DNA from 2 places in the Paenibacillus sp. GCM10027630 genome. Region 1 is predicted to be linked to the other one. Evidence: predicted binding sites of a transcription regulator. Region 1 holds the regulator's gene; the other holds the start of a gene.
What was found. Region 1 encodes Rex, which represses fermentation and respiration genes when NADH is low (regulators of the CRP and FNR family bind a similar motif). Its sites were predicted from a motif close to TTGTGAAATATTTCACAA; they were not measured.

Region 2: a site for Rex is predicted at 2,750-2,767, ahead of ACFQ0C_RS13135 (DUF1641 domain-containing protein). Genes of this name have one in related genera too.

Annotation. Positions count from the first base shown of each region.
Region 1 is NZ_JBHTGY010000058.1:9,620-17,857, reverse strand. It holds gene ACFQ0C_RS29045 (tetratricopeptide repeat protein) at 1-99, shown strand, start outside; gene dinG (ATP-dependent DNA helicase DinG) at 202-3,051, shown strand; gene ACFQ0C_RS29035 (redox-sensing transcriptional repressor Rex) at 3,048-3,671, shown strand; gene ACFQ0C_RS29030 (inorganic phosphate transporter) at 3,745-4,743, opposite strand; gene ACFQ0C_RS29025 (DUF47 domain-containing protein) at 4,774-5,394, opposite strand; gene ACFQ0C_RS29020 (amidohydrolase) at 5,666-6,967, shown strand; gene ACFQ0C_RS29015 (cell wall elongation regulator TseB-like domain-containing protein) at 7,004-7,495, shown strand; gene ACFQ0C_RS29010 (hypothetical protein) at 7,658-8,191, shown strand; gene ACFQ0C_RS29005 (AAA family ATPase) at 8,184-8,238, shown strand, end outside.
Region 2 is NZ_JBHTGY010000029.1:60,304-68,541, reverse strand. It holds gene ACFQ0C_RS13145 (M20 family metallopeptidase) at 1-722, shown strand, start outside; gene ACFQ0C_RS13140 (LysR family transcriptional regulator) at 1,481-2,392, opposite strand; gene ACFQ0C_RS13135 (DUF1641 domain-containing protein) at 2,876-3,313, shown strand; gene ACFQ0C_RS13130 (NAD(P)/FAD-dependent oxidoreductase) at 3,344-4,522, shown strand; gene ACFQ0C_RS13125 (MerR family transcriptional regulator) at 4,667-5,407, shown strand; gene ACFQ0C_RS13120 (YiaA/YiaB family inner membrane protein) at 5,501-5,728, opposite strand; partial or broken gene ACFQ0C_RS13115 (YiaA/YiaB family inner membrane protein) at 5,759-5,971, opposite strand; gene ACFQ0C_RS13110 (S-layer homology domain-containing protein) at 6,335-8,238, shown strand, end outside.

The sequences.
Region 1 (8,238 bases):
CATTCGGATCCATCCAGTGTTGAGCCACTAATGGAAATGGGTTTATGCTCCGAAGTAAAAGGAAAGCTGTATTTTCTACAGCATCCTGCAAGAAATTAGTCGTTTTTTAGAAATTCTAGCAGTAAGTTTACTATTCCCTTTTCCCATGAGTATTGGTATGCTTAGAAAGAAATTGGGAATGAAGGGATTGACATAAGGGTAATGAAATTCGCGGTTTTGGATTTTGAAACGACCGGGAGCCAGTCTACGGATCGCATTATTCAGGTTGGCCTCGTCATTATACAGGATGATTACATCATTGACAGGTATACCTCCTTGGTAAATCCCGGGATCGGTATACCTTCTTCTATAACTGCATTGACTGGAATTGACGATAGTATGGTTGCAGATGCGCCAGAGCTTGATAGCGTTATGGGAAACATGGTGCCTTTGCTTCAAGATTGTGTGCTCGTCGGCCATAACATTGCTTTTGATTTAGGTTTTTTGCAGAGGGCTTTAGACGAGGAAGGCTATTTTCCGTTTGATGGCAAAGTGTTAGACACCATGGACACGCTGAAGGTACTCTACCCGTCATTATCGAGCTTACAGCTTAGTATGGTGTGCCTTGCCTTCGGTATTGAGCACGAACGTCCACATCAAGCAGACAGCGACGCAGAAGTAACAGCCTTAATTTGGATTAAGTGTCTTCAGAAATTTCAAGCATTACCTTTGTTAACGCTGCAGAGGTTGTCATTGATTTTTGATGAAGTAACGACTGACTTCGGCTGGTTTATCCAAGAGATGAAAGCGTATAAGGAAATGTTCACAACCATTGATTCCGATACTGCTCACTATTTTCGGCAATTTGCTATCAATGTTGACGATTGGGGAGAGGATGAGCCAATTCGTAGTGAACAGGATGTTAAGGGATTGCCGGACACCTTTGCATTATTCTACGATGAGCTGAAGCAAGCGTTAAAGCAGCGCTTTGAGTCTTACGAGGATCGTGAAGCTCAGGTTCGTATGCTCGAGGAAGTAGAGGCTGCTTTCCAGCAGGGCCAGCATCTCATGATTGAAGCGGGAACAGGTACCGGTAAATCGCTTGGTTATTTAATCCCTTCTTTATATTATGGCCTTAAACAAGATAAGAAAATAATAGTAAGTACCCATACAATCAACTTGCAGGAGCAGATTCGTGAAAGAGATATTCCGCTTCTGGAGGATTTATTTCCTGTAGGATTTCAGGCTGCAGTGCTTAAAGGCAGAAGCCATTATTTATGCTTGCGTAAATTTGAGCAGAAGATGAATGTTCAGGACTTTGAGAATGGTAAAGATGATCGGCTGTCAGCAGGACAAATGCTGGTATGGCTTAGTGAAACGAAGCATGGGGACGATGAGGAGCTGCATTTTGGAAATAAAGGTGTGCAGTTTTGGCATTCTGTTGCAAGTGATACGGATTCTTGTTTAAACAGGGCTTGTCCCTGGTTTAAGAAATGCTTCTACCATCGTGCAAGGCATCAATCAAATACAGCAGACGTCATTATTACGAATCACTCTTTGTTATTTACTGATATGAAAGCGGAGAACAGGCTTCTGCCTAGCTACAAGCATCTTGTAATCGATGAAGCTCATCATTTTGAAGAAGTTGCTAGCAAGCATCTGGGTATAGAGCTTTATTACGGAGCTTTCTTGAGTACCCTTTGGTGGTTGTTTAAGGATAGCAGGAGCGGTCAATTACCGCTGCTTCGCTTAAAGCTGCAAAAGCACGAGAAGGATCAAATACAGACCTGGTGTCAATCAATAGATGAAGTAACGCCTAAACTGCTGCAAATTAAAGAAGAGTGGGATGAGCTGGCTGAGCTGCTGTATCAGCTGGTAGTAACTCGCTCTGACCCTTCGCAATCCGAAGCCGGCCAGCTAGTGTACCGGGTTAAAAAAGATGAAACACCCAACGGTTGGGACAAACTTCTGGTGCTTGAGGATAATATTTTCATTCATATGAATGAAGTTATAAAGAGGCTGGAAAAGCTGTTTAATGAGATGAAAGAAATGCAAGATGAGTTGGACATTCAAGGGATATTAACCGATTTAAACGGAACTCTCAAGGAAATGTACCGCCACCGTGATAATTTACATTTTTTTATGACCATGCCCGACGATAATTATGTGTATTGGATTGAAGCGGGGAATGGTAAAAGCAAGTCGCTTCAGCTGGTAAGTGTACCTATTGATGTAAGCTCCATGCTGCAGCAATCTTTCTTTGGTATAAAAGATAGTGTCATTCTGACTTCAGCAACCTTGTCGGTTGGCAAATCATTTGATTATACATGTGAGCAGCTAGGCTTGGAAACTAAAGAAGATGAGAGCAAGCTGAAGACGGTTCAGCTTCCATCCCCGTTTAATTATCGGCAGCAGGCACTTGTCGCCATCCCAAGAGATTTTCCAAGCATACGCGGCAATAACGGCGAAAAAATATTTATGGACCATCTGAGTATGTCTCTCGCTGAGGTAGCTTTGGAAATGAAGGGACGTATGCTGGTGCTGTTCACCTCAAACAGGATGCTAAAGCTGGCACATACTGCATTGAAAGATAAGCTAAGTCCATTTGGCATCCAAGTGCTTGGGCAGGGAGTAGACAGCAGTAATCGCAGCAAGCTGACAAGGCTTTTTCAAAGCAGTCCCGCGAGCATTTTACTTGGTACTAGCAGCTTTTGGGAAGGAGTGGATATTCCGGGGGAAGCATTGAGCTGTCTGGCTATTGTACGTTTGCCTTTTCAACCTCCCAACCATCCGCTTGTTGAAGCGAAAACTGAGAATTTGAAGAAGCTGGGTCATAATCCCTTTATGAAGCTATCGGTGCCTCAAGCGGTTATTCGCTTTAAGCAAGGTTTTGGCCGTCTCGTAAGAACGGCGAAAGACAGAGGCATAGTTATCATATACGATACGAGGGTAATTGATACGACCTATGGCAAGTATTTTCTATACTCTCTGCCAGGTCCCAAAATAGAACATATGCCTACAAGTCAATTAGTTCCGAGAATCAAGCAGTGGATGGGGGAAAGCGATATATGAAAACATTAAAAATATCGGAAGCAGTTGTCCGCAGACTGCCGATTTATTTGCGCTTCCTTAACGAGCTGAGCAAGAAAAATGTGCATACTGTTTCATCCCAGGATCTAGGTATTAAGCTTGATTTAAATCCGGCGCAAATACGCAAAGACCTTGCCTATTTCGGTGAATTTGGCAAAAAGGGCATTGGTTATGATGTAGATTATTTGATCGAGAAAATCCGCCAAATTCTTAAAATTGACAAGGTGATCCCAGTTGTATTGGTTGGTGCCGGGAATTTAGGCCGAGCGCTCTGCAATTATAATGCTTATCTTAAGGATAATATGAAAATTGTCGCTATTTTTGATGAGCTTCAGAGCAAGGTAGGGGAGTCAATCAATCATTTGAAAGTAAAGCCGATGAAGGAGCTTAAAGAAACTATACAAGGCTTGAACATTCGGATTGGAATTATTACAGTGCCTGCAGCAGAAGCCCAGAATGTTGCAAACCAGTTTGTTGAAGGCGGAGTAGAAGCTATTTTAAATTTTGCTCCGATTATTATAAAAGTTCCGAGTGAGGTGCGCGTGCATCACGCTGATTTTACTACTGAGCTGCAAAGCTTGGCGTATTATTTGGATGAATAGTCAACAGTATGGATTATTAGACATAAAAAGAACGTCAGGAGCTCCTGACGTTCTTTTTATGTTCACTATTACTCTAAAAGAATAGGAATACGACTTTGTAAAGCAGAAAAGCAACAACCATACTAATTGGAATTGTAATGATCCAGGTCATAACCATTTTCGTAACCGTCGCCCATTTCACATCATGGAATCTCATAACAGATCCGGTACCAATAATGGATGATGAGATTACATGAGTAGTGGATAAAGGCATTCCCATATGGGTAGAAACTTGAATAACTATGGATGAGTTTAAATCAGAAGCGAAGCCGTTAATAGGTTCGATCTTGATCAGTTTTTTACTCATTGTTTTAATGATTCGCATACCGCCTATCGATGTGCCTAACCCCATAGCTATAGCGGCGCTTATTTTAACCCATAAGGGGACATCCATGGTGGTTTGATAGCCTAAAGTGACGAGAGCAAAAACCATGATTCCCATCGCTTTTTGAGCATCGTTCCCTCCGTGGGATATGGATAGTAACCCGGCAGAAATAATTTGAAAAAATCGGAAGGTTCTATTGAGCTTGGATCGTGAATGATTGCCGCCTACAATGATAAGCTGACGAATAATCCACATGATGATAAAACCTGTTCCAAAAGCAACTATTGGAGATAAAACCAAAATTAGAATAATTTCTCTGAAACCACTCCAATTGAGTGCCGCTGTCCCGGCTCCAGCTATAACACTACCAGCTAAAGATCCGATCAAAGTATGAGAGGAAGAAGAAGGGATTCCGAAATACCAAGTCACTAGATTCCAAATAATAGCGGACAAAAGTGCGGCAATAAGTATGGGTACACCATTCTCAATTTCGGCCGGATTGGCTACTTTTCCACCGACGGTTTTGGCTACCTCTGAAGATAAGAATGCGCCAACGAAATTCAAAATCGCCGCATAAAAGACAGCAACTCTTGGAGTTAGCGCTCGGGTAGAAATTGAGGTGGCAATGGCATTGGCTGTATCGTGAAAGCCGTTAATAAAGTCAAACAGCAGCGCCAGTCCAACAATGATCAACAATAAGGTTAACATAGTCTCCTCCTACCAAATATGGACGACTGCTTACGAATAACGCAATACTACGCTTTCCAGTATATTTGCAACATCTTCACAGGCATCTGTTGTTTGCTCCATACGTTCATAAAGCTCTTTCAGCTTAAAATCATGATATGGATCTTTAGGGTTTAGAAATATTTCTCTGATGCCTTCCCTCATTAGACGATCGGCTTCGTTTTCGAGGCTGTTGATTTGAACCGTGTGCTCGGTCATTTGCATGTACTTTTTCTTGGAAAGCAGCTTGAAAGCATCGAGGATGTGCTGGCAGCTTGCTACAATAACCGCGGAGAATTCTTTCATATACTTATCGCTCTCGGAGATATTCAAATAGTCAAAACGGGCAATCGTGGCTTCAATGCCGTCAATTACATCATCGACCTTTGAGGCAAGCTCCATAATATCCTCGCGGTCTAGCGGGGTGATGAATACTTTGTTAAGACCTTTAAAAATTTGGTGCGTAATCTGATCTCCTTTATGCTCCAAATCTTTCAGCTGCGGGTAAAACGTAGCGGGCGGTTGATCTCCCATGATGGCATTACGAAACATTTGTGCAGCATGTAGCGTATTTTCCGATGCTTTAATCAGCAGCAGCAAAAAGTCAGTGTCATTTTTTTTTGCAAAAAGCATGAAGCAGCCTCCTCGATTGTGTATTTTAACAATAAGTTAACAATATTCTTGTAATATGTAGAATTTTGCCGAGAAAAATTAACACAAAATTAAAAATAACACAATAGACAGATGGATTGCAATCATAGTTTATCCAATTTAGAATATGTTCATCAAAGTGTAAAAATGTAATGTAAGCAAGGTTGCATTAGCTAATGTTACTTGATTTCTGTGGATTGAAGTTGTACAGTTAAATTTGGTTATTAATGCGCGCGAAGGGATATGTGAAATAATGAAAAAATGGATTATTACTAATGGTACTTTTATTACAATGGACGAGCAAAATCCTGTACTTCAAGGATGTATGGTTGTAGAAAATAATCAGATTACATATATAGGTAAAAATGCTCCGCAGCCTCTTGATTATTATGACGAACAAATTGATGGTTCTAAGAAGCTGTATATGCCGGGTTTAGTTAACACTCATAATCATGCAGCCATGTCTTTGCTTCGCGGCTATGGGGATGATTTGGCGCTGCAGGTTTGGCTTCAGGAGAAAATGTGGCCGATGGAAGGCAAATTTACGGCACATGATGTTCGGTGGGGATCGCTGCTATCTATTATAGAAATGCTTAAAGGTGGAACGACTACTTTTGTTGATATGTACGATCACATGAATGAAGTAGCCAAAGCGGTGGAAGAAAGCGGGATGCGTGCAGTCCTAACTCGCGGAGTTATAGGATTGTGCCCGCCAGACGTTCAAACGGCCAAGCTAAGCGAAGCAAAGCAGTTTGCTCTTGACTGGCATGGTAAAGCTGACGGACGTATCACTACGATGATGTCGCCGCATGCTCCCTATACATGCCCGCCTGATTATATAGAAAAGATTGTACAGGTTGCTCATGATCTGCAGCTTCCAATCCATACGCATATGTCCGAAACAGCACGTGAGGTTCAAGATAATGTAGATCAGTACGGGGCAAGACCTGTTGCTCATTTGGCCAAGCTAGGTGTTTTTTCCAGACCTGCACTGGTTGCCCATGCTGTTCATTTGACTGATGAAGAAATAGATATATTAAAGCAGTATGACGTTCGTGTTTCTCACAACCCGGGCAGCAACTTAAAGCTGGCTAGTGGTGTGGCGCGGATACCGGAGCTGCAGCGCAAGGGAATTATGGTTTCTCTTGGAACAGATGGTCCTGCAAGCAACAATAACCTGGATATGTTCGAGGAAATGAGGCTTGCTGCCTTGATTCATAAAGGGGTTTCCGGTGATCCGGTTGCCGTTCCGGCTGATTCGGCGCTGCGTATGGGGACGTTGGATGGTGCCAGATCGATTTGGCTAGAAGATGTTGGCGCGCTGCAAGCGGGAATGAAAGCTGATTTCATTGCATTGAATATCGATCAGCCTCACTTTTTCCCGAAAACGAATTTCATTTCCCATGCTATTTATTCAGCATCTGCCAAAGATGTAGTTGATGTATGGGTCGATGGAAAAATGCTCGTTAAAAATGGTGAGTGTCTGACATTAGATGAAGAAAAAGTGCTGTTTGAAGCACAGCAGTGCTTCGAGCGTTTGGTTGGACAAGCATAAGATGGTGAACTGAAACGGGGAGGAGGGCTGCATCCCGTGAAATATAAAATTATAGCTGCCGCGGTAATAGTATTATCGCTTCTCGTCTTTTTTAGTATCCGTTTTTTTAACATGGTTCAAGAAGATGAGTGGAAGGTTCAACGTAATGCCGTGGAGACTGCCTATCAGAAAACAATTTTGACTAAAGCCAATAAAGTTGAAAGCTTTGTGAGTGATCAGCCGTATACTATCATTTTTGGTGAGGATAAGATCGGTCAAAGCCTTATTGTTTGGGTAGGTAAAGAAAGTATATACACGCAGATGGCTGTTGATGGAATCACTGCTGAACAAGCCGAACAGCTTGTATTGGGAAGGCAGCCGGAAGCTAAAGTATTAAGATTGATGCCAGGGATAGTTAATGGAAATCCGGTCTGGGAGGCTTTTTATAAAGTTATACCCGAGAATGAACGCAGCGGACGATATTACTATGATTACTATGCATTCCACGATGGGGCTTATATTGATACCTATCGATTGAGCATCGAATAATGTTTAATTTGAGCGTCTATTCAAGAGCGATCGGATAACCGAAAGCATTGAATTAGACGCTCTTTTGTGTTGTTTCCACACATTGCATCATCATTTTGTATATATCATGTGATATACTATCGATATAACAAATCGATATATAAGAAAGGGGGACGTCAGCTTATGAAGTTACGTCTCTTACCTGTGATAATAAGTGTTTCTATTTCTGCTGTAGTTTTATTTGGCGGATGGTTCGTATATCAAAGCGTTGCTATGGAAAATCCTTTGAAAGAGGTAGTTGAAAGTACACCGGGTGTACAATTGATGCATACTCACATTACCAATACGGCTACCGAATTGGAACTCAAGCTTCAGGCTGGAACAAGCCTGCGTGAGGTGTACAGTCGAATCCAAAACGATGGCGGCTCGGCTCTTGGTAAAAGAGAATTGAAACTAAAGGTAGTCAATGATTCATCTCCAAAATTAGAGCAGTGGTGGTCTTCTGCGTTATTTGATGTGGCACAAGCCATGGAAACCAAACGTTATGCACAAATTCCAAAAACATTGCAGGAGCGCGCGGCAGCATCAGATAGTTTAAAAGTGTCAACAGAAATGGATGACAAATTTGTTTATATCACGCTGACAGACGGAGACAAAAGCAAGTTTATTATGATGCCTAGAACCGCTTCCTTAATGGGGGTGTGGCCTAATGAGTAAAATTTATAAAGAAATTTTCGTTGGTGTCATTCCTGTATTTTTAGTGT
Region 2 (8,238 bases), on a different contig from region 1:
GCGACCGTACAACAGTGGACGGTAAATCGCTCGCAATGAATTTAATTGATTTCGTCTTTGAGGGCAAGGCTGCTCATGCTGCTGTAGCCCCGGAGAAAGGAATTAGCGCTCTGGACGGTATTCTAATGACCTTCAATGCCATTGAATACTTGCGTGAGCATGTTCGTCCTGATGTGAAGATGCACGGAGTCATTACGAACGGAGGAGTCGCGGCCAATATCGTCCCTGATCTGGCTGTAGCACAGTTCTATGTGCGGGCTGCAGATCGTCCGTATTTGGATACGGTGTTGGAGCGGGTGTACAATGCAGCGCGAGGTGCAGCTCTGGCGACGGGAAGCAAGCTAACGATTAACCAGGTGAAAAAATGCGAGAACAAGGTCAATGTCGATAAATTGAACCAGCTCCTGTTGAGAAATGCGGAGGAAGCCGGAATTAAAGAAATATCTCCTCCGCGCTCAAGCACAGGTTCTACTGATTTCGGCAATGTAACTTACCTTGTACCTGGTGCTTGCCTTCGCGTAGCTTTTGTTCCATTCGGCACCTCCAGCCATTCTACGGAATGGGTAGAAGCCGGAACGAGCGAGGCAGGCCATAACGCTGTAATCCTAGCGGCCAAATCTATTGCCGGAACGGCTTTTGATTTAATTGAGAATCCAAGCCTTCTTCAAGAAGTAAAAGAAGAGTTTCAGAACGCTAAGGAAGCCTTTCTTCAAAATTTATAAGAACAGCAAAAAGACTGAAGAATTTAATTATTCTTCGGTCTTTTTGCTTTCTATTTTAAGATTATAGAATGATTAAAATCTTTACAGTACTAAAGCTTTGTAGGGGTATCCTTTCTAATTGATCGATAAGTGGGTTAACCGAATGTTGGGCAAATAGGGTTGACTGCGAATTCCTTCCCCTATTCTCTCTAAATCGACAGGTAGAGGAACAGGGATACGTTATTTTGTAGTGCACACGTGATCATTCAAGTGAAACGGAAGGAGGATCCCTTATTTGCTTAAAATGAGGCATTCAGCCTATTTTGAGACGAAATAACGCATCGTAGTTCCGTGAATTTATGAAATCGAGGGGGTGTAGGACAAATAGCGGCATGACGTTCCGCGAGCGAGTGGGAGCGAACCCAAAGATATTAGCACGATCGATGAGAGGGTTTATAATGTTCCCTTCCCCATGGGAGAACTCCCTTTACAGCATAGAAGCTTGCAGTAAAGGGAGTACATGGATATGAATACCGGTTGAAAGATCGGATAGGGATGAAGAAGGAGCAAGAAAGCAGAGAGTAGAACAAGAGAGGGAATGGGTGTGGGATGGAGGAGCGTTAGCGTCCGCCTTTGAAGCTGGTGTTCCTACCGCTGCAAGCCTACAATTCAAGGAACAGGACTTCAAGAGCGGCCGGAATCTCACACCCGATTCCCTCCCAACGCACAATTGTATGGATTCGCACATAAAGGACCGTCCGGTGTTCCGGACGGTTTTCCTAATATACGGACCGGTGCAAGTTTGAAGATTTGATATAATTCACAAATTCATTCACTAAATTTAATTCCAGAGAGGATTCTTTGTAAATAAGCCACGTTTTTCTTACCAGAGGCTGCCCGTTTTGAAAAATCATCGGGTATTTATAGAAGGAATCCTCCGAATTCAAGCAGATTTGAGGTACGATAGAATAACCAAGCCCGTGCTTGACAAGCTGCTTGCAAGTTTCATAATTATTGACGTTTATCGTAATTAATGGCGGAATGTTAAATCGGTCCTTCCACCATCCTTCGATTACTTCCATTAGATAGGTATCTGGCTTGTAACCGAATTTATTCAGAGGGAGCGTACTGGGACGGTAATTAATTCGATGCAATACTGGGAGATGATCCAGCTCGATTTCTTTTTTTGATATGATATAAAAAGGATCTTCACTGATTAAATATTTCTGATCAATCCAGTTGAACTCTCCTCTTACGATGCCAACATGAACACTGCCGTTCTCGAGCGCCTGAAAGATCTCTTGATTCGTAGTGGTGTTAAGAACGATTTGTATTTTCGGATGCTGCTCCATAAACTGCTGAAGGATCGGCGCGAGCTTATACTGCGTAAAATGACCCGACGCTCCAAGCCTTAGCGTTCCTTGAATTTCACTTTTCAAATTAATAATTAACTCTTTAAACCGCTGCTCTTCCTGTAACGATTTTCTTGCATAGTCGACCAGTTGTTTGCCTTCAGAAGTGAATTTGATATTCTTTCCTGTTTTTTGCACAATCTGCATTTGAAATTGCTTTTCCAGCTGTCTGATTCTATAGGTTAAGGCCGGTTGGGTAATGTAGAGACGTTCCGCAGCTTTGGACAAATTCTGTTCTTCAAATATAATGAGCAGCACTTTACAGTCTTTTTCATCCATATTGCAATCCCTCTAATTCATTAGTCTGATTGTACCCTGGCAGCTTGGACGTAATAGTATCATTATACTGTTGTTTCTAAAGCTTTCAAACAAAAGATATCATTAAAAAAGCATGGAAAATAGCAAAAAAACAACATCTTTATTTTCTGAGCTGCTGCGTTTCCATATATTTTGAAATTGTTACGAAGTATGCTTCCGGATAAAAATGCAAAGCATAACAATGAGGATGCAATTTATGTGATATTTTTAGACATTTTATTTAATAAACGGCTTGTTGCAAGCAGCATTTGGGAGTACAATAGAGTCTCAAACTACTACTCGTTCGCAGCAGCTTAGATAGGACAAACTCTAATTTCTATGTGAAGAATTTCACTAAGGCGAAATAATAAATACTAGTTTATTTATTTTTAATAAGGATAGGGACTGTCAATTTTACGCTGCGAGCTGGTATAAAGCATATGAATTAAGGAGGAGAAAGTAGAAATGTCACAAACAACTGCTCAGAGATCTGTTGAAGAAGCTTCCGCGGTACAAGGAATCATGAAGCCGGATGTGTTGGATCAATTGTTAAAACCAGAGGTGCAGGAAGCGTTAACTATGCTGGTCGACCAACTTCCGAAGCTTGCTGAAATGATGGCACTGCTTACGAAGACTTATGACTTGGCGCAAAAGGTAGCGACAGACCGGGTACTTATTCAAGATATGGTAGGCGGAATCCAAGAAGTTGTGAAGCCTCTTGAGGAAAAAGTGAGAGGTTATGCATCTGCCGCTATAGAGGCCAATGATCGCGCGGAGCAAAGCGAAGCAACGATTGGCTTATTTGGCATGATGAAGCTGCTGAAGGATCCGGAATTGCAGCGTATGCTTCGTTTTGGACAAGCTTACCTCGATATTTTGGGCGAAAGAAAAAAACAAGACTAAATTAACCTGTCAAAGGAACGGAGGATAAACGTGAGTAAACATATTTTAATTTTAGGTGGCGGCTATGGCGGCTTGTTAAGTGCTCTTTCCGCTCGTGCCAACTTAACTGTAGAAGAAGCAACCATTACAGTAATTAACCGTGTTGGATCGCATCAGATTATTACTGAGCTGCATCGTCTGGCTGCGGGTAATGTTGATGAGAAGGCAGTTGCTCTGCCATTGGAAAAATTGCTAAAAGGCAAAAATATCGATTTGAAAATCGGTACTGTTGAAAATATCGATGTCGAAGGCCGCAAAGTATTGTTGTCAGACGGCAGAACGTTTGATTATGATGCATTGGTGCTGGCTCTGGGCAGCGAAACTAATTACTTTGGCATTCCTGGTCTTCAAGAGAACAGCTTTACTCTGAAGTCCGTTATAGATGCGAACCGGATTTACAAGCATGTTGAAGAAAGAATCAGCCAATACAGCAAAACCAAAAACAAAGCGGATGCAACTTTCGTCATCGGTGGCGGCGGCCTGACAGGCGTTGAGCTTGTTGGTGAGCTTGCGGACGAATTGCCGGGTATTTGCCGTAAGAATGGTGTAGATTTTGCGGATGTGTCCCTATATCTTGTAGAAGCAATGCCAAGCATCCTGCCGATCTTCTCGGCCGATTTGATTGAGCGTGCGACTACGAGCTTAGAGAAGCGCGGCGTACAGTTCTTGACTGGTCTAGCCATTACTGAAGTGAATGGTCCAACGGTAAGCCTTAAGGACGGCAGAACGATTGACACTAGCACCTTGGTATGGACTGGCGGCGTACAAGGTAGCACGCTTGTTGCCAATTGCGGCGTTGAAGTCAATAGAGGACGTGCAACGGTTAACGAATTCATGCAATCCGTTTCCCATCCTGATGTATTCCTTGCCGGTGACTGTGCCGTTGTATTTGGAGCTGAAGGTCGCCCTTATCCTCCTACTGCACAGCTTGCATGGCAGATGGGTGAGCTTACCGGAGCCAATATCGCAGCTAATTTCAAAGGTAGCCCAATGGAAGGCTTCAATCCGGTATTCTCGGGTACCTTGGCGAGCCTGGGCCGTAAAGACGGCATTGGTTCTATCGGCGGAAGTGGTATCGAGCTTAAAGGATTGCCTGCTTCATTGATGAAAAAAGCGAGCAATGCGCGCTACCTTACACATATCAACGGTTTGTTTGCTCTTGCATACTAATATTTATTATTAGTACACTTGGCTATACCGTGAAACGGCGTTAATCTCACAAGGAGATCAGCGCCGTTTTTTCATGATTTTTTGATTGACTCTTACGTTACGTTATACTTTATAGTGATTATTGAAAGGAGGTCGAACAGGACAATGAAGGTGAAAGAGGTTGCTGATTTAGTTGGTATTAGCGTGCGTACCTTGCATCATTATGATGAAATCGGCTTATTAGTCCCGGTTGAGACGACAGATTCAGGTTATCGACTTTACTCGAATGACAATCTTGAAATTTTACAGCAAATTTTATTTTTTAGAGAGCTTGGATTTCCTTTAAAAAAGATTAAAGAAATTATTAACAGCCCTTCATTTGATCGAAAGGAAGCACTAGAGCTTCACCACAGCTTGTTGCTAGAGAAACGCAGTCAGCTCGATACCATGATCGGAACCATTGAAAAAACCATACAACATATTAAAGGAGAAATTCAAATGACCAACAAAGAAAAATTCGAAGGCTTTGATTTTAGCCATAATCCTTATGAGCAGGAAGCGCGTGAACGTTGGGGAGATGAAGCTGTTGACCAGGCAAATCTCAAACTGGGAAACATGTCAAAGGAAGAGCAAAAGGCGTTGCCTGAAACAATGAATGCGATCTACAAAAAGCTGGCTCCGCTTCGCAATGGATTGCCTGATTCCGCAGAGTCACAAGCAGCCATTGAGGAATGGTATGTTCTGTTAAACAAAATGGGCAGCTACTCACTGGATGCATTCAGGGGATTAGGTCAATTGTATGTTGATGATGAACGTTTCACTCAAAACATCGACGCCTTTGGTGAGGGATTAGCCCAATTTATGCGGGATGCTATGGCTGTTTATGCAGATAATAACCAAGAGTAATGGGATATCTTTTCGCAAATAGAGACGAAAACGAGTAAGCAAAGTCAACACTATCACGGTTGTGTCGACTTTGCTTATTTTTGTTGCAGCATGCTAAGCAGGATCAGATTCCAACTCAGGATGATTTATCTTATCCTCTTCATTATCACGGATTGTTTTTTGCAATACCAAACACGACACTATCAAGAATGCTGCTCCGATAGCGTAATAGCCTTTGACATACAGAGGCTCCTCCAGATTGTATAACCCGACATATTCGAACAGGATACCCAGGATGAAGCCGCCCCAAGCCATGAAGGTGAAGGCAGGTGTATTTCTCATGCGATGCGTGTAATCATGTTCTCTGATGAAATGATCTTCGTCATTATCACGAATCACCTTCTGCAGCACGAAGGCGCTTATAATGATCAGTACTCCACACACGGCATAGTAGCCTTTTACCGATAAAATTTGATCCAGAGTCCATATACCGATAAAGTAAAACATCGCGGCAATTGTGAATGCACCCCAGGCCATGAATGTATAAGCGGGTGTATTTCTTCTTTTATAGAAGTTCTTTTTCATATAGCTTGCACTCCTTTTGGGTTATGGGAAATATTTCTTGATTTCATCTTACGTCTCTTATAGGATTTTCAGAAGTACTATCTTTTTCTAGTACCGATGGTCAATTAATCTGTTATTTAACATAAATTTAATATCTATGTGACCTTCACTTTACATTCAACTGTTATTTTGTAATAGGTGTCCGTCATTTTACTAGATTCATTTTCATCAATTGAAGGGAGAGAACATTGTGGAGGGGCGCTTCTTCGGGGGCAGCCTAGGCGAATGAGGTTATCGAACTCTGTAATTCTACATAAGCATCTAGTTCATTTGTAGGATGGTCTGTCCAATTACGTTTCTATGAAATTTTGAGGGGGAAAAGAATTGGTTCATCAAAGTGTGAAAAAAATTGCAATACTAACAATCATCATGTCCTTATTGTTCTCTTCTTTTATTAACATCGGCTTGCTTCAAGTTAATGCAGCTGCTCCGATTTCGGTAGCGGATGCGATGGCTAGAAATAATGACGGCAGTACTCAAACCGTAGAGGGCTATATAATTGCCCATACTTTATCAACAAATAGCTATAATTTTACGGCACCTTTTGCCGGGAATACGAATTTGGCTATAGCGGATAGTCCAAGTGAGACCACTGCATCTAAAATCATGCCTGTAGAGCTGCTAAGCTCCCCTAGCTCAATTAGAGCAACATGGGGCTTACAAAGTAATCCAACTAACATCGGAAAGAAAGTAAGAATTACCGGTAATCTGGTTGCTTATTTTTCTGTAAAGGGACTTAAAGGAGCAACATCATTTGAATTAGTTCCTGAAAGTGGAACCGTTGCGAATGTTACAGCCCAACCTGCTCCAGGCGCTGTGGCAGTTGGGACGACAGTTAATCTTCAAACCACTACGGCTTCCGCTAGCGTTTATTACAGCGTTTACGGAGCTAACGGAGCAACTGTTGCTGAGAATGTCTATTACACAGCTCCAATTGCAATAAATGAAAATACCACTATCAAAGCGTATGCCCAAAAAGGTTCACTGAAGAGTGATGTCTCGGAGTTTGCGTACACAGTTCTTGGCCGCTCCGATATTTCGGCTGCTCGTATGGGAACTAAAGATCAGAGGTTTATGATCGAAGGAACAGTTACATATATCGATGGTGCTGCAACAGCGAATTTCTATGTTCAGGATAGCACAGGAGGTATTGTTGTTCGCGGTAAAGACCTTCCAGCCAAAATTGGAGATAAAATTCGTGCAACGGGTTCACTTGACATCTACTTTGGCCTGCAAGAGTTAATGGTAGTGGCCTCAGATGTAACAGTATTAGAATCTGATGCGGGTGTCCCAAGCCCTCTGGCCATTGATGGAGTTGGGTTTGATGAAGCAAACGAAGGTCGCCTTGTGAAGATTGAGGATGTTACTTTTGACTCCGTAGATATCAAAAAGAACTACAGAGTTACCAACAATAACAAATATATTGCCAAGTCGACTTCCCTTCTTGAAACAAACAAGCATTATGATGCGATTATTGGTGTATTAACTTATGATTTTGACGAATATAAGATTCTTCCGCGTTCTTCATCGGATGTTTTGGAAAACTCGCTTATTGTTTTATCGGACAAGGAATCAGGTGTATATGTTACAGGTACTAAAATTAGACTGATGACTCCTAAAACAGGTGCGAAAGTTTACTATACTACTGATGGAAGCACACCAACAGCAGCAACTGGCATTTTGTACACATCCGATTTTGTGATGCCAAATAATGATGTGGTTATAAAAGCAATTGCAGTTAACGATTCCAGAGTTAGCGAAGTATTTACCTTTAAATATGTGAAGCAGCAGACCTATTCGAACAAGAAGATTCATGATATTCAAGGTGCTACACATATCTCGCCTTTGGCTGATCATATGGTAAGAGGCGTTGAAGGGATCGTAACATATAAGGAGAACGGCAAGTTCTACATTCAGGAACTGGACGCTAACATCGATAATGATGTGCGTACTTCTGAAGCAATTTTAGTCAAATCCACAGCTAACGTGGCTATCAAAGATCTGGTCCGTATAGACGGTACTGTTAGAGAATTGAAGGAAGATGGTTACGCTGACGCGAATGACTTAAAGACAACGGCAATTGAGACTTCAACAGTAGCTGTAGTGTCTAGCAACAATACCCTTCCCAAAGCGATTGTTATTGGAACTGATCGTATGCAGCCTAAAACGATAATCGATAACGATGGCATGTCCGTGTTCGACCCTGAAGAGGATGCACTTGATTTCTA